Regions from separate parts of the Lactococcus sp. FSL K6-0773 genome, predicted to be linked through region 2. Evidence: predicted binding sites of a transcription regulator. Region 2 holds the regulator's gene; the other holds the start of a gene.
What was found. Region 2 encodes CtsR, which represses protease genes until heat stress. Its sites were predicted from a motif close to TTGGTCAAAAAAGGTCAAANA; they were not measured.
Positions count from the first base shown of each region.

Region 1: clpB (ATP-dependent chaperone ClpB) is a predicted target of CtsR. The motif match lies at 4,877-4,897, and genes of this name have one in related genera.

Region 1 covers NZ_JBBOVF010000001.1:304,432-313,307, forward strand. The annotation lists gene purL (phosphoribosylformylglycinamidine synthase subunit PurL) at 1-62, shown strand, start outside; partial or broken gene MHB61_RS01585 (oxidoreductase) at 174-1,018, shown strand; gene purF (amidophosphoribosyltransferase) at 1,133-2,632, shown strand; gene MHB61_RS01595 (NAD-dependent epimerase/dehydratase family protein) at 2,742-3,365, shown strand; gene MHB61_RS01600 (hypothetical protein) at 3,398-4,738, opposite strand; gene clpB (ATP-dependent chaperone ClpB) at 4,972-7,575, shown strand; gene purM (phosphoribosylformylglycinamidine cyclo-ligase) at 7,758-8,780, shown strand; gene purN (phosphoribosylglycinamide formyltransferase) at 8,808-8,876, shown strand, end outside.
Region 2 covers NZ_JBBOVF010000001.1:1,215,968-1,224,843, forward strand. The annotation lists gene hpf (ribosome hibernation-promoting factor, HPF/YfiA family) at 1-296, opposite strand, end outside; gene MHB61_RS05700 (ATP-dependent Clp protease ATP-binding subunit) at 431-2,881, opposite strand; gene MHB61_RS05705 (CtsR family transcriptional regulator) at 2,871-3,326, opposite strand; one part of gene MHB61_RS05710 (IS3-like element ISLla3 family transposase) at 3,526-3,985, shown strand; one part of gene MHB61_RS05710 (IS3-like element ISLla3 family transposase) at 3,985-4,898, shown strand; gene greA (transcription elongation factor GreA) at 4,990-5,463, opposite strand; gene mltG (endolytic transglycosylase MltG) at 5,523-7,175, opposite strand; gene rpoE (DNA-directed RNA polymerase subunit delta) at 7,312-7,875, opposite strand; gene MHB61_RS05730 (adenine phosphoribosyltransferase) at 8,091-8,603, opposite strand; gene recJ (single-stranded-DNA-specific exonuclease RecJ) at 8,726-8,876, opposite strand, start outside.

The DNA.
Region 1 (8,876 bases), 910 kb from region 2:
CTATTTCTACTGACGAAGCTGTCAGCATTTATGAAGGAGCGTTGCCAGCTCTGATGAAATAAAAGTTGATATAGATGTCTTTTTTTACTTAAAATTAATAAAAATCATTTACTTTACACTAAAGAAACAAAGAAGTATAATTTCGTTATATTTAATCGAAAGAGGGTTTCAAAATGAAAAAAGATGAAGTATGGCTTGTTACTGGAAGTTCAACGGGTTTTGGTAGAGCTTTGGTTGAAGAATTAATTGCTCAAGACTATAAAGTAGTTGCTACTGCTCGGCAATTATCAACTTTGTCAGAGCTTCCTGACAAAGAAAATATTTTAAAAATAAGTCTTGATGTGACGAAAGGAGATTCTATTCAAAAAGCTGTTGCTGAAACAATCGCTAAGTTTGGACGAATCGATGTTCTGGTTAACAATGCAGGATTTGGCTATTTTGGTGTCATGGAAGAATCTGATCAATCAGCAGTGCGTAAGATCATGGACACAAACTTCTGGGGAGCGAATATATGACCTTAGCGGTTCTACCATATATGCGTAAACAAAAATCGGGGCATATTCTAAATACGGTATCCCGTGGTGGACTGACAACAACCGAAAACCTTTCTTATTATCATGCTACAAAATTTGCTATGGAGGGACTTTTTCAAACGCTCCGAAAAGAAGTTGAACCTTTAGGGATTTTTGTGACAAATATTGAACCTGGTTCTTTTCGGACAGATTGGGCAGGGCGTTCCAAAGAGAGTGCGCCAGATAAGTTTTCAGATTATGAAAAGGCGCATAAACTGCTTGAACATCTAAATTCATATTCTGGCACTCAGGTAGGGAATCCAGCATCGGCAGCCAAAGCATTTATCAAAGTTTCCAAACTTGAAAATCCACCAATGCACTATCTTATGGGCAAAGATGCTTACCAACTTTCTAAACAAGTTTTTGAAGAAGCTCTTGCCGAATTTGAAAAATATAAAGAAGATGCCAAGCATCTTGATTTTGGAGAAGAAGATTATTGGAAATGATTTTTCCGAACAATTAACTTGAAAAAATTAAAAAAGTCCTATTAGGACCTTTTATTTCCAAACAATATAGATAGAATTAAAATATAATAAAAGAATCGATAGAGGGAAAAAATTATGTTTGGCAAAGAACAGACGCTTGATTTAAGAGTGCGGGGGAAGAATTCGTCCAATGAAAATAGTTGGTGGCAACAACATCCAGATGACGAACGATCTCATTTAAATGAAGAATGTGGACTTTTCGGTGTTTGGGGACATCCTGATGCTGCTCGCCTGACCTATTTTGGACTTCATGCTCTCCAACATCGCGGGCAAGAAGGCGCAGGGATTTTGGTCAATAATAATGGCAAACTCAATCGTCATCGTGGTCTGGGTCTGGTCACAGAAGTTTTCCGTGACGAAAAAGATTTGGAAGAGCTGACAGGCTCGTCAGCCATTGGACACGTCCGTTATGCCACGGCTGGTTCAGCAAATATCAATAATATTCAGCCTTTCCAGTTTGAATTTCATGACGGAGCACTTGGACTTGCCCACAATGGAAATTTAACCAACGCCCAATCATTGCGCTGTGAACTTGAAAAATCTGGGGCAATCTTTTCTAGTAATTCAGACACGGAAATTCTCATGCACTTGATTCGCCGTAGTCATCATCCAGAATTTATGGGCAGAGTCAAAGAAGCGCTCAATACGGTCAAAGGTGGCTTTGCCTATCTCATTATGACTGAAAACTCAATTGTCGCAGCCCTTGATCCTAATGGATTTCGACCACTCTCAATCGGAAAAATGAGCAATGGTGCGCTCGTTGTGGCCTCAGAAACCTGTGCTTTTGATGTCGTTGGTGCCACTTGGATTCAAGATGTTCAACCCGGTGAAATCATTGAAATTAATGACGACGGCATTCATGTGGACCAATTTACTGACAGCACCAACATGACCATTTGTTCAATGGAATACATCTATTTTGCCCGTCCTGACAGTAATATTGCTGGAGTTAATGTTCATACTGCCAGAAAACGTTCAGGAAAAATTTTAGCCCAAGAAGCCCAAATTGATGCTGATATTGTCATCGGTGTGCCTAATTCATCACTCAGTGCCGCTTCAGGCTACGCTGAAGAATCTGGCTTGCCTTACGAAATGGGCCTGATTAAAAATCAGTATGTGGCAAGAACCTTCATTCAACCGACTCAAGAACTTCGTGAACAAGGCGTTCGCATGAAATTGAGTGCTGTTCGAGGTGTTGTAGAAGGCAAACGTGTCATTATGGTGGATGATAGTATTGTGCGTGGGACAACCAGCCGTCGCATTGTCAAACTCCTCAAAGACGCAGGCGCCGCTGAAGTTCATGTGGCAATCGCCAGTCCCGCTCTCAAATATCCTTGCTTTTATGGCATTGATATTCAAGATCGTGACGAACTCATCGCAGCTACACACACGACTGATGAAATCAGAGAAGCTATCGGAGCAGATAGTCTGACCTATCTCAGCCAGACAGGACTTGTCGAGGCGATTGGTCATGATAAACTTTGCTTGTCATATTTTGATGGCGAATATCCAACGCCGCTTTATGATTATGAAGCTGACTATTTGGAATCGTTAGCGAAAAATAGCGTGAAATGAAAAACTAGAGTGCTCACTCTAGTTTTTTTAGCTAAATTCTAAAGCGATTATTTTAGATTACTCCTTTTAATATGTTAGGATAAGAAATAAAAGCAAGTGAGGTGAGCAAATGATTATTACAATAGTTGGAGGAACAGGACTAGTTGGCCAAGGTATTTTCAAAGAGCTTGCTCAAGTTGTGGATTATGAATTACACAGTTTATCAAGAAATGGTAAATCTAAAGATAATCTAGTTGAGCCAGTCCTCTATCATTCCGCTAATCTAAATGAAACCGGTGATTGGCAAGAACTTTTACAAAAATCAGATTGGGTGATTGATGCGGTAGGAATTCTATTTCCAAGTAAATCAAAGGGAACAACTTATGAAAAAAATAGTATTCAACCAGCAAAAATAATTATTGATACAATAGTTAACTCAGAAAATCAATGTCTTTTTATTTCGGCAAATGATGGTCCTTTTTTTATGAATGACTATATGAGAGCTAAAAAAGAAGTGGAGGCTTATGGTCAAAAACGTTTGAAATCAAGATTTGTTTCTGTTTTTCCAGGAATTGTCTATGATGCTTCACGAAAAAGCAGTTATTTTCCAGCACGCCTATTGGAACCACTCATAAAAATTCCAATTTTTTCTTTCTTAAAAAGTTATCGTCCAATTAAACGAAGTCAATTTGCTAAAGAGATTCATAAAATTATCGAAGGAAAAGAAAGTTCACTGACCTCTCGTATTAAATAAAAAACTCATGTTTAGACATGAGTTTTTCTAATTTACTTTGATTTTTTAAGAAGTGGAACTATTTTTGGATAAATAAGATAGGCGATGATAATTAAGATAATCAATGACGTAGCAATAAGATTCCATGATTTCATTAGTTCAATACTTCGAGCTGTAGGAATAGGGGTTGAAGTAATAACGAACAGGGTCTTGATAGATAAGCCGTTTTTCATGATGATGAGTGAACCTAAAAGCATCAACAAAAATTGGTGAAGAATACTTCCGATATTTTGAATGGTATATTTTACCCAGATCCGTTTATCTTCAACGATATTAATAGTACTTTCATAGTCTTGAGTTAAGCTTGAATTTAAACTTCCTTTGAATAAGCTAGTAAGGAATAAACCTAGAGCAAATAGAGGACTAAAAACAATCAAAAGTAAACCTAGAAAAATGCCGATTAAAGAGTAGGTTTTGACATTATTTCCAAGTAAATTTTTGATCTTAGAGGCAAAGACAATTCCTAAAACATAAGGAAGATAAAACTGTAAAAATAAATGCTGATGACCATAAAAACCAGCGACATATAAAGAACAAAAAAGAAATAAATAATTTCCCACTGCCCCATTAATAGCTGTCAAATATGATAATTTACGAGGGATATTTCTTTGAATTTTATTTTTGAAAAAATTCGTAGCGACAATATAGAGAGTGACCAAAAAGAAAAATCCGAAAATGAAATAATCAAATTCTAAACTATTGGCAAGTAATCGACTTGAACGTAATAGAAAGAGGCAAACAAAAAATAAAGCAAATAAAATAAGATATTTATATGAAGCTTTTTCTAAATCATTTGGATCAACTTTGTAATTATCCAAATTTCCAACTAATTGGAAGGAGAGAAGATAAACTATTCCATAGAATACAAAGAACAAGGGATATTTTAGAGAAGGGGACAAGACAAAAGAAAAGCCAAGGGCTAAAAACAAAAGTAAGCTAACTAAGGTTTTTCCTTTGATAAGCTGGTTAGTATTTTTTAGATAATAATTTACCGAAGTGTTTGACATCGGCAACCAAGCTGCACTGACTCCTAAAAGGATACCGGATAAAGTATAGAAAGGAAAGTAGAAAGAACCCATAAATCCTAACAAGCAACCAAGTAAACCGGCATACAATGAAATTTTTAAAAGACTATAGCTGTTAATTCTTGTTTTTATTCCCCTTATAAAGAATACGCCAGTCATTCTGAAAGTATAAAAGAGCAAAAAAGGAAGGAGGGCAAGAAGCGAGGTTCCTTTTGCAATTTGAATAAAAATCATGAATGGAAGGACAATAATTGTATTACTTAATATTAAGAGGGCAGACTTTCCCAAAGAATTTAGTTGTTGAGTCATTTTTCTCCTATCTTTTCTATTTTGACATCTAAATCCATTATAAGGCAAAGTGTATTAAAAAGACAGCTTCACTATGATTAGTACATAAATAATTCATTTAAAAAGAGTAAATAATTTTTTATAAATAACGAATCAAAAAGTTTGACTATTACTGACCAAAGTATTATAATTAGAATGTAGTGAGAAAAAGATAATAATCACTACTAACTATGAAATCGAAATGAGGTGTTTTTATGGACATCGAAAAAATGACAACAACGATGCAAGAAGCACTTGGTTCAGCGCAACAAATTGCGCAAGTTCGTCATCACCAAGTGATTGAAGTTCCACATTTATGGCGAATTTTTGTTCAACCTAATAGTTTTGGGGCGAACTTTTATAAAGATTTAGGGATTGACCTAGATGACTATACAAATTTAATTGAAAAAGAAATTGACAAAATTAATTCAGTAGAAGGTTCAAATATTACTTATGGTCAAAACCTAAGTCCAGATTTGTTCCAAATATTTACTGAAGCAGACAAAATTGCGCAAAAAATGGGCGATGAATACTTATCAACTGAGATTATTCTCCTTGCCCTCTTTGAATTAAAACAAAATCCATTGACCAGTTATTTGGTTAGCCATGGACTAACAAAAGCAAAAGCGCAAGCTGCAATTGAAAAATTACGCGGAGGTGATAAAGTGACCAGTCAAAATGCAGAAGAAACATACAAAGCACTTGAAAAATATGGGGTAGATCTCGTTGCTCAAGTTAAATCAGGTAAACAAGATCCTGTCATTGGACGTGATGAAGAAATTCGTGATGTCATTCGAGTGCTTTCTCGTAAAACAAAAAATAACCCCGTTCTTATTGGTGAACCTGGGGTTGGTAAAACAGCCATTGTTGAAGGATTGGCACAAAGGATTGTCAGAAAAGACGTTCCTGAAAATCTGAAAGATAAAACAATCTTTTCACTTGATATGGGTGCCCTGATTGCAGGAGCGAAATATCGTGGTGAATTTGAAGAACGTTTGAAAGCAGTCCTTAATGAAGTGAAAAAATCAGATGGACAAATTATCCTCTTTATTGATGAACTTCATACGATTGTTGGTGCAGGTAAAACAGAAGGTTCAATGGACGCTGGGAACCTTTTAAAACCAATGCTTGCACGTGGTGAACTCCATTTGATTGGGGCAACTACCTTGGATGAATATCGTAAATACATGGAAACAGATAAAGCACTTGAACGTCGTTTCCAAAAGGTATTGGTTACTGAACCTACTGTTGAAGATACAATTTCAATCTTGCGTGGTCTAAAAGAACGTTTTGAAATTCACCATGGAGTGACCATTCATGATAATGCTTTAGTCGCAGCAGCAACCCTTTCAAATCGTTATATTACTGACCGATTTTTACCAGATAAAGCCATTGACTTGGTTGATGAAGCCAGTGCAACAATTCGTGTAGAAATGAATTCACTCCCAACTGAACTTGACCAAGCTAATCGTCGCTTGATGCAATTAGAAATTGAAGAAGCGGCCCTCAAAAAAGAACGAGATGATGCTTCTAAGAAACGTCTTGAAATTATACGTGGTGAAATTGCTGAACTTCGAGAAGAAAATAATCAACTCAAAGCTCAATGGGAAGCTGAGAAAAAAGAAGTGGGCAATATTTCTGAAAAACGAAATGAATTAGAACATGCTCGCCACGAATTGGAAGAAGCTCAAAATGAAGGAAACTTAGAAAAAGCAGCAGCCCTTCGTTATGGTAAAATTCCTGAAATTGAAAAAGAACTCAAAGCTATTGAAGAAAAAGCAAAATCAGATGATTTATCCTTAGTTCAAGAATCAGTCACTGAAGAACAAATCACTGAAGTTGTTGGACGCATGACAGGTATTCCAATTACCAAATTGGTTGAAGGTGAACGTGAAAAATTACTTCACTTGCCAGAAACACTGCATCAAAGGGTCGTTGGACAAGATGAAGCTGTTGAAGCCGTATCTGATGCCATTATTCGTGCGCGTGCAGGAATTCAAGACCCTAATCGTCCACTTGGCTCATTCCTCTTCCTCGGTCCAACTGGGGTAGGTAAGACCGAACTCGCGAAAGCTTTGGCTGAAAATCTCTTTGATTCAGAAGAACATATGGTTCGGATTGACATGAGTGAATATATGGAAAAACACTCAGTTTCTCGGTTAGTCGGAGCACCTCCAGGATATGTCGGTTACGATGAAGGAGGCCAATTGACTGAAGCTGTTCGTCGTAATCCTTATACAATCATCTTGCTTGATGAAATCGAAAAAGCACATCCAGATGTCTTCAATATCTTGTTGCAAGTTTTGGATGACGGCCGTTTGACTGACTCTAAAGGTGTTCTCGTTGACTTTAAGAACACAGTGTTGATTATGACTTCAAATGTCGGTTCTCAATATTTGCTTGATAATGTTGGAGAAAATGGTGAAATTTCGGAAGAAACAACTGAAAACGTGATGTCTCAACTTCGGGCACATTTCAAACCAGAATTTCTAAATCGAATTGATGATACCATTCTTTTCAAACCATTGGCACTTGAGGATATTAAGAATATTATCGTTAAAATGACTAGCCAACTTTCACATCGTCTTGAAGAAATGGATGTTCAACTTGAGTTGAGTGAAGAAGTAAAAGTTTGGATTGCCGAAAATGCTTATGAACCAGCTTATGGTGCACGTCCACTCAAACGTTATTTGACAAAAGTCATCGAAAATCCATTAGCTAAGCTGATTATCGGAGGAAAAATTCCACCAAAATCAAAAGTTATTGTAACGCTTGTAGAAAACAAGATTGACTTTGATATTCAAACGATTGCTGAATAAATAGAAAAAAACCGTTAGCTGATGCTGGCGGTTTTTTATATTTGATAGACAATTACAGTTGAAATGATTTGTTATTTCCGAACGATTCAATCGAAAAGTTTCAGTACTACCCGCTGGAACTTTTTTTATGTTTGAAAATCATTTAACATGGAAGTAGAATAAAATAAATCAGAAAATGGAGAATGACAGTGTCTGAGAATGCGTATGCAAAATCTGGGGTAGATGTAGAAGCAGGATATGAGGTGGTTTCTCGTATTAAGAAGCATGTAGCTAAAACCGAACGTTTGGGTGTGCTTGGGGCACTGGGTGGTTTTGGTGGAAGTTTTGATTTATCTGTGCTTGATGTGAAAGAGCCTGTATTGATTTCGGGGACAGATGGTGTGGGAACTAAATTGATGTTAGCCATTCAAGCAGACAAACATGACACGATTGGGATTGATTGCGTAGCCATGTGCGTCAATGATATTATTGCTGCTGGGGCTGAACCACTGTATTTTTTGGATTATATTGCCACAGGGAAAAATATTCCTGAAAAATTGGAGCAAGTTGTGGCTGGAGTGGCCGAAGGTTGCTTGCAAGCAGGAGCAGCGCTGATTGGTGGAGAAACAGCTGAAATGCCCGGAATGTATGATGAAGATGATTACGATTTAGCTGGTTTTGCTGTGGGTGTGGCTGAAAAATCACAATTAATTGATGGCGAAAAAGATGTGGAAGCGGGCGATGTTTTGCTTGGTCTTGCCTCATCTGGGATTCATTCTAACGGATACTCTTTGGTTCGGAAAGTTTTTTCTGACTTTGATTTGAATGAATCGTTGCCTGAACTTGACCAATCTTTGATTGATACTCTTTTAACTCCGACAAAAATCTATGTCAAAGAGCTTTTACCCTTGATTAAACAAAATAAAATAAAAGGGATTGCTCATATTACAGGCGGAGGATTCCATGAGAATTTACCAAGAATGTTCGGAAATAGCTTGTCAGCTGAAATTGTCGAAGGTTCTTGGAATATTTTACCAATTTTCAAAGCTCTTGAAAAATATGGGGATATCAAACATGAAGAAATGTATGAAATTTTCAATATGGGAATTGGAATGGTAATTGCTGTTGCTCCTGAAAATGCTGAAGCTCTCAAAAAAGTCTTGAATGCATTTGAAATTGGTAAAATGGTCAAAAGACAAGATTCAGCAGTAGTGATTAAAAAATAAATTTTTTCATTGAGAATAGGGGATAGCATGAAATTTGCAGTATTTGCATCAGGAAATGGCTCAAACTTTCAAACACTAGCTGAACAATTTCCAGAC
Region 2 (8,876 bases):
TTACGGTTCATACGTGTCTTATATTTACGAATTTGACGTTCGAGTTTTTCTTCTACAAAATCAATTGAAGAATACATATCTTGTGAAGTATCTTCTGCACGTAAAGTGACATTTTTAGCTGGAAGAGTTACTTCAACTTTAGCTCGTTTTTCGCTGTAAACTTTAAGATTAACATAGGCTGTTACTTCATGACCATCGTTAAAATATTTATCAAGTTTTCCGATTTTATCTTCAACATAAGCGCGGATTGCATCAGTCACTTCGACGTTTTCGCCACGGATATTAAATTTGATCATAAGAGTACCTCTTCAACAGTTCTTTTTGTTTCAATGAAGCCCTTAAACTTTTGGAATTTTCAGGACTTCTGAATCTTTTCGAACTGTCCTTTCCTTTATTTCTAATTTAATTATAACATGAAATAGCTTTCATCTCAAACAATTTGAGCGATTTTAATTTTTTTATTAGATGCCCCAATTGAAACATGATTACCTGCTTTGATTTCACCAGAGAGCAATTGTTCACTTAAAAGGTCTTCAACTTCTTTTTGAAGAGCCTTGCGGAGCGGACGTGCACCATATTCTGGGTCAAAACCTACCTCAGCAATTAATTTCACCGCTGACGGTGTGAGTTTAACATGAATATCTTGTTCTGCCAGACGTTTAATCAAAGATTTACTCATAATTTTAACAATTTGTTCAATCTCTTGACTTTCCAATGAGTGGAAAACAATATTTTCATCAATTCGATTAAGAAACTCAGGACGATAATGACGTTTAAGCTCTTCTAATATTCTTGATTTCATGGCTGAATAATCAGCTGTGATATTTTTAGCGCCAAAACCAACTGTCTTATCATCACGAAGAGCAGTCGCTCCCAAGTTTGAAGTCATGATAATAATTGTATTTCTGAAATCAACTTTACGACCTTTAGTATCAGTCACAAAGCCATCATCTAGAATTTGCAACATGATGTTGAAAACGTCAGGATGAGCTTTTTCGACTTCATCTAAAAGAACAACAGAATAAGGTTTATTACGAACGCGTTCTGTCAATTGACCACCCTCATCATAACCTACATACCCTGGAGGAGCTCCAATCAAGCGTGAAGTCGAATGTTTTTCCATGAATTCACTCATGTCAACACGAATCATATTATCTTCACTACCAAACACACTGTCAGCCAGTGCTTTAGCAAGTTCGGTTTTACCGACCCCTGTTGGTCCAAGGAACATGAAAGAACCCATTGGACGACGGCTGTCAGCAACACCGGAACGTGCCCGACGAATGGCTCTTGAAACGGCAGAAATAGCTTCTTCTTGTCCAACAACTCGTTTATGTAATTCTTTTTCAAGATTGATTAAACGATCACTTTCAGACTTAGTCATTTGTGTGATTGGAACACCTGTCAGTGTTGAGGCAACAGCAACAACAGCTTGGTCAGTAACTTCTTGACGTTTATCTTCTTTTACTGAGAATTTATAAATCTTGTCAGCAATTTTTTCAACTGCTTTTTCTTTTGTACGAGACGCTTTGATATCAAGTTTAATGACAGCTTCTGATAATTCTTCTTGAGCTTCCGCTAATTCTTTTTCTAAATCAAGACGTTTTGTTTGTTGATTTTTGACAGAAATTTTCACTGCTGCTGCAGCTTCATCAAGTAAATCAATGGCTTTGTCAGGCAATTTTCGGCTAGTCATATAACGAACACTGAGCATTACAGCACTTTTAATGGCTTGGTCAGTAAATTTCACTTGATGATAGTCTTCAAATTTTTCACGTAAGCCTTGCAAAATAGCAATCGCTTCATCTGGACTTGGCTCGTCAACATTTATTCTCGCCAAACGGCGTTCTAAAGCTTCATCTTTTTCAATATATTTTTGATATTCATGATAGGTTGTTGCTCCGACCATTTGAAAATCACCACGAGCAAGCGCTGGTTTCAAAATATTTGCGGCATCATTGACAGAATCCATTCCGCCACCAGCACCGATGATTGTGTGTAATTCATCAATGAAAATAATGACATCTGGATCACTGCTAACTTCTTCAACAATAGCTGTCAAACGATCCTCAAATTCACCTCTAAATTTTGTCCCAGCAACAACAGTCGCCATATTCAAAGCCATAATTCGACTATTCATCAAACCAATTGGAACTTGACCATTGACAATTCTTTGGGCCAAACCTTCAATAATTGCTGATTTCCCAACACCGGGCTCTCCAACTAAGACAGGATTATTTTTTGTTCTGCGGCTGAGAATATGAATCAAACGGTCAATTTCAGCTTCTCGTCCAATCATTGGGTCAAGTTTACCCAAGCGAGCTTCTTCGGTTAAATCTGAGGATACAGAGTCTAACGTTGGCGTCGTTGAATTTTCTGCAACTCCCTTTGCCATCTTGCGTTTTGACATTGGAGTCACAGCTTTTTTACTTTCTGGAACTTTGAGTCCAGTTCTTTTCTCAAGCTCTTTTCGCAAAGATACAATATTGATTTTTTGTAATTTCAGAAGTTGAAGACCAAATCCATCTTCTACTTGAAGTAGGGCATAAAGCAAGTGTTCTGTTCCAACGGCTTCTGAGTTATTATGAATTGCTAAAAAACTTGCCGCAGTCATCACTTCTTCTGCACGAGGTGAAAAACGTAAAGTTGAACGTTTGACCTTAACATGACTTGATAAATCCTCTAAATCAATCAGTAAGTCAGAAGAATCAACATTCATTCCAGCAAGGAGGCTGTATGCAATTGAACCTGAGGTCGTTGCCATTGCAGCCAGTAAATGAGCACTTTCAATGGTGCCATATTGATATTGGTGAGCATACTCTTCCGCTTTTTCTAAAATTCGGTCAAGCGTTGGTGTATATTTTATATTTTCAAATTTCATCGTCACGGTCCAATCTGTTTATTATACTTTTCATCATTATACCACGAGTAAAGGGACTAATGGCTCCGTCAGTAATGACTAACAAAAGTAGATTTCCCTCACGTTCTGTCAGTACTTTCTCATCAAAGAGAAGTTGAACGATATCATGGGCAGCTTTACTTGAGAGATTAGCTGGAACCTTCTGGTAAAGAGCCGTTAAGAATTCATGACGAGCAGAATATTGATACTTCACAATTTTGATGTATCCACCGCCACCACGTTTTGATTCCACATCAAAGCCTTTTGAGGCCGTAAATCGTGTTTTTATCACATAATTAATCTGACTCGGCACGACATCAAATTGATTGGCTAAGTCCGCTCGTTTAATTTCAATGACTTGTGCTTCTTCTAAAAGCTTTCTCAGATAAGCTTCGATAATATCTGATGTATTTTTTTGACCTGCCATCGCTCCATCCTTTCTTTCATCCATTTTCTAAATAATCTTTGACTATTACTGACTATTATACCTGAAAAATATTATTTTTACCAAAAATAGCAATTTTAACTTACTGACAGACTTAAGCGTTGAAAAATAAAAAAACCGTTACTTGTAGTGACCCCCAAAATATAGACTTTTCAAATCTATATTTCGGAGGTCTTTTCTTATGGTCAAATATTCCATAGAATTAAAACAACGCGTTATTCAAGATTATTTATCTGGCAAGGGAGGCTCTACCTATCTTGCTAAACTGCACAACGTAGGTTCATCTAGTCAGGTTAGACACTGGATTCGCAATTATCGAGCAGAGGGACTTCCTACAGCTCACTCCAAAGTCAATAAAAATTATTCTATGGAGTTGAAAGAAAATGCGGTACAATGTTATTTAACAACTGATTTAACGTATGAAGCTGTGGCAAGAAAATTCGAAATTACTAATTTTACCTTACTTGCAAGCTGGGTTAATCATTTCAAAATTTATGGAGAAGTCCCAATAAGCAAAAAGAGAGGACGGCGTAAAAAACTAGAAAGCATTGCATCGTCTATGACTCAGAACCCAAATGATTCTCAACGAATTAAAGAACTTGAACAAGAATTACGTTATGCGCAAATTGAGGTAGCTTATTTAAAAGGACTTCGGAGATTGGAGAAAAATGCTCTAATGAACAAAAATCAAGACTCATCTACAGTCTCCGTAAAACCTTCAAACTCAAAGAAATCTTGAAAGTTACAGGATTCCCTAAAGCCACTTATTATTATTGGGTTAACTGTTTTGAACGGGTAAACAAAGATGAGCTTATCGAAAAAGAAATGCTTAAAATACGTCAAGAACATGCCAATGCAGGTTATCGTCCAATGAGTGAATTACTTAAGCAACGTGGCTATCACGTCAACCACAAGAAGGTACAGCGCTTAATGAAGAAGCTAGGGCTTCGTGTGACGTCTTATTGGCACAAATCACGTAAATATAATTCATATAAAGGAAAAGTAGGGACGGTAGCTAAAAATAAATTACACAGACGATTCAGAACTTCCACTCCTCATCAAAAAATCACAACAGATACGACAGAATTCAAATATTATGAAGATGGAATTCAGAAAAAGTGTTATCTCAATCCTTACATTGATTTATTTAATAGCGAGGTGATTAGTTATCATATCTCTAAACAACCCTCTTATCAATCAATTGATATTGCTCTAAATCAAGCCTTAGCTGTGACATCTGATTGTCCTTATCGACGTACTTTCCACTCAGATCAAGGATGGGGATACCAAATGAGAGACTATGTTTCTAAATTAAAATCTCATAGAATTTTTCAGTCTATGAGCCGTAAAGGAAACGGTCATGATAATTCAGTTATGGAGAATTTCTTTGGGCTACTTAAACAAGAAATTTACTACGGACATATCTTCTCGTCTTTCGAAGAACTTGAACAGGTTATTGTAATCTGGATTAGGTACTATAATACAAAACGAATCAAACAAAAATTGAACTGGATGAGTCCAATTCAATTTCGCTTGAATTACCAAAACAATTAAAAAAATCCAAGTATTTCTACTTGGATAAAAAGTCTAACTTTTGGGGTGCACATCAACTGACGGCTTTTTTACTTATTATATTCTAAAATAATTAGTCAACTTTTACAATTTTAACTGTCATTTCGCCAACTGGAAGTGGTACATTTACGATGTCTCCAACTTTTTTTCCAATCAAAACTCGAGCAATTGGTGATTCATTAGAAATTTTTCCTGAAAATGGATCAGCTTCAGCAGTACCAACAATTTGATAAGATTCTTCGTCAGTTTCGCCAACTTCAACAAAAGTTACGTTTTTACCAAGTGCTACTTCGTCTTTAGCAATTTTTGCGTTATCAACAATTTCAGCATAACGAATCATTGTTTCAACAGTTGAAATACGTCCTTCGATAAAGGCTTGTTCATCTTTAGCTGCTTCGTACTCTGAGTTTTCTGAAAGGTCACCATAGCTACGAGCAACTTTGATACGGTCAATGACTTCTGGACGTTTCACAAGTTTTAAATTTTCAAGTTCTAATTTTAATTTATCAAGCCCTTCTTGGGTCATTGGGAATGTTTTTTCCATTATATTTCTTTCCTTTTTTATAAACTTTTTTCTCTTTTAATCAAATCTAAATTAATGATAGCTTAGCTACTTATCTTATCATTCACATATTTTTGAACATTTGCATTTTGTTCATCTAAGTTTTTAGCAAAATAAACTTTCCCTGTTGTTACGTCAGCAACAAAGTATAAGTAGTCATTTTGAGCAGGATCAAGTACTGCTTTAATAGATGATAAACTTGGACTATCAACAGGACCAGGGCCAAATCCAGTATTTGCATACAAATTATATGGCGAATCTAGGTTGGTGTCAATATTAGCATCCTCTGAAAGACTTGTTTTTTCACCAAGTTTACCTTCGGCATAAAGAATTGACAGATTAGAACCCAAAGTCATTCCAGCATTCATACGATTATAGAAGGTTCCAGCAACATTTCGTCGATCATCATCATTGTTGGCTTCTTTTTCAACCAAAGCTGCTAAACTCAAAACTTCATTGACAGTCAAATTCTTTTGAGCAATTGTATCATAGTAAGGAGTGAGCTGAGTATTGGCTGCTTGAATCATATTTTCAATGACTGATTCAACTGTCGATGATTTTGTGTAATCATAAGTCGCTGGGAACAAGTAACCTTCTAACTGATATTTGATTCCTGAATCTTTTGTTGGCAAGCTTGCGAACAGTTTAGGATAAGCCTTAACCATTTTAGCGATAAAGGTTGGGTCTTGAACGGTTTTCATGAAGTCTGCTTCAGAAAATGGCGTTTTTGCATTCTTTTCATTGCTTCCACTATTAACTGTCACAGCTTTAGCAATTTGTGTTAGCGTATAGCCTTCAGGAACTAAAATTTTACCTAAAGTTGGAGCAACAGGTTTTTCTGTTCCGCCTTCTTCAAGTTTACCAGCAATTGTAGATAAGCTCATGTTTGGTGCAAGATTATAATAGCCGCTTTTAAACTCTGAATAATTTTTAAATTTTGTATAATACTGAAAAACCATTCCATTTTTAATAATGGATTGTCTTTGCAAAATTTCACCAATTTGCTTACTACTTGAACCAGCAGGAATATTGATTGACTTAGCTGTTGCATTCTTAGAATCCAAAGGTTGAATGCCAGATTTTACAAAGTTATAGCCATACCAACCAGTTCCTCCAACAACTAAAACTAAAAGAACAACAATCACAGCAATGATTTTTCCTGCTGTTAATTTTTTCTTTTTCTTATTTTTGTTCTTATTCTTGTTTTTCTTGATAGAAGAAGTTTTTTTAGAAGAACTGTTGGTTCTTCTTGAAGGTTGATGTTTAACCATTTTTTCTGATTCTTTTTTTTCTGAAAATTGTTCTTGTTCAATCTTTTCATCTTGAACTTTTGATTCACTTCTTGAAAATTGAGGAGGAATATCTTGGTTTTGAATTTCCTCAGAAACCACTCCATCTAAATTTTTACGCAATGAATCGCCTTCTTCTGAAAGGTTTTCATTTTCTACAAAAGGTTCTTCTTCGTTTTCATCCGCTGCTGGAAAATCAAAGACGGGAAGTTTGAAAGGTTCAAGATCAACTTTCCTTGGTTCGATTTTTCGCTCAGGTTCTTCTGAGTCACTCCTGCTGGGACGTTCGAAATCTTCAGGGTCTGGGAACTTAGTTTCTGCTTGTTTCGCTGCATTTTCTTCAAGTTGGCGAAGTATTTTTTCTTTAAAACTTCCTCGAGAAAATTCAGTTGTTTCTTTGTCCACCAAATTTTTTCTCCTTATGATTAGCTTTCGCTCAATAATAAAATTTTACTTTTCCTAATTGTAACCGTTCTTTTAATTTTTTACAAATAAAAAGGGAATATTCATAAAAGTGAGGCTGATGCCTCACTTTTTATGTGTTTTAGTCTTCATCAGTATCGTCTGAATCATCTTCATCGTCTTCTACGTCGATGTCAACTTCTTCATCTACATTATCAAGTTCAACTTCTGCAAGTTCAGCGTCATAAGCAGCGACGTCATCTTTATCTTCGTCTTCTGCTTGAGTATCGTATGACATGTCTTCTTCAGTTGTTTCTTTTGTGCCTTCTTCATCTTCTGGATCGATTTCGTCTTCGATACCAAAAGCATTGACTTTTTTGCGTTTCTTAGCTGGTTTTTCTTCTTCTTCGTCTTCAATTTCATCAAGAGCGATAACTTCTTCGTCAATCTCATCAATGGCGTACCATGAACGGAGTGCCCAGATATTATTTCCTAATGGAATGAAACTTCCGTCTGTATTGATTTCTGTATAAAAACGAGAAATACTAGCTTTAATTTCATCATCTGATTTTTCCAAATAATCTTGAATCGCTCTGATGATTTCAGAGAATTGCATTTCTTTGCCATTTTGCTCCAATAAAGCATGAGCAACTTCAATCATTGAAAGTTCTGAGATTTTTTGTCCTTCTAAGGCTGTAATTTTCAAGTTTTTACTCTCTCTTTTCCTAATATAAAATATAGGCTCATTTCCTAAAAACGAACGCTATGTGGATTTTCTTTTTATAGTGTATATCAAAATTAGCTTGCTGTCAATATTTTACGCCAAAAAACCTCTGTTTACTTGCTTTTAGCTTAACTATACTCTCTTGTTTTTATCAAAAGAATACTAATAACATTTATTGGCTACTGACAGTAAAGAAATTAATAGTGCATTAGAACTTTATAATCGTAATCTCCGATTTTTTCGCGACCTTTAAGTTCATCAAGTTCGATAAGGAATGCACATCCAACAACAATTCCACCCATTTTTTCAACAAGTTCAATTGTAGCGGCAATTGTTCCACCAGTTGCAAGCAAATCATCAACAATCAAGACACGTTGTCCTGGTTTGATGCTATCTGAATGCATTGTGAGTGTGTCTGTTCCGTATTCTTTTTCGTAAGTTGCTTCAATGACTTCACGAGGTAATTTACCAGGCTTACGAACTGGGGCAAATCCTACACCAAGTGCAAAAGCAACTGGACATCCAATGATGAAACCACGTGCTTCTGGACCTACAACCATATCTATTTCTTTATCTCTTGCATACTGAACAATTTCGGTAGCAGCATAGTTATAGGCATTTCCGTCTGCCATCAAAGGGCTGATGTCGCGAAAAACTACGCCTTCTTTAGGATAGTTTTCAATTGTTGCAATATAGTCTTTTAATTCCATGTTTTTGTTACTGACAGAATTGTCAGTGCTCCTTTTTTCTAACATAAGTCCGTTATTTTTACTGACAGCTTTATTATTATGAGTATAGCTGATTTCGTCACTATCTTTTTATAAAAACGAAATTATTTTTCTAATAAATTTTGATAAATTTCTTTGACGGGTGCTAAAGCAAAAAGTTCTTGCATTTTTACAATTTTTTCTAGTTCTTGATAAATTGTACTCTCAGAAATTTCGCGTTTATCGGCCGTCTTATTAACGGTCATTAAGCCATTG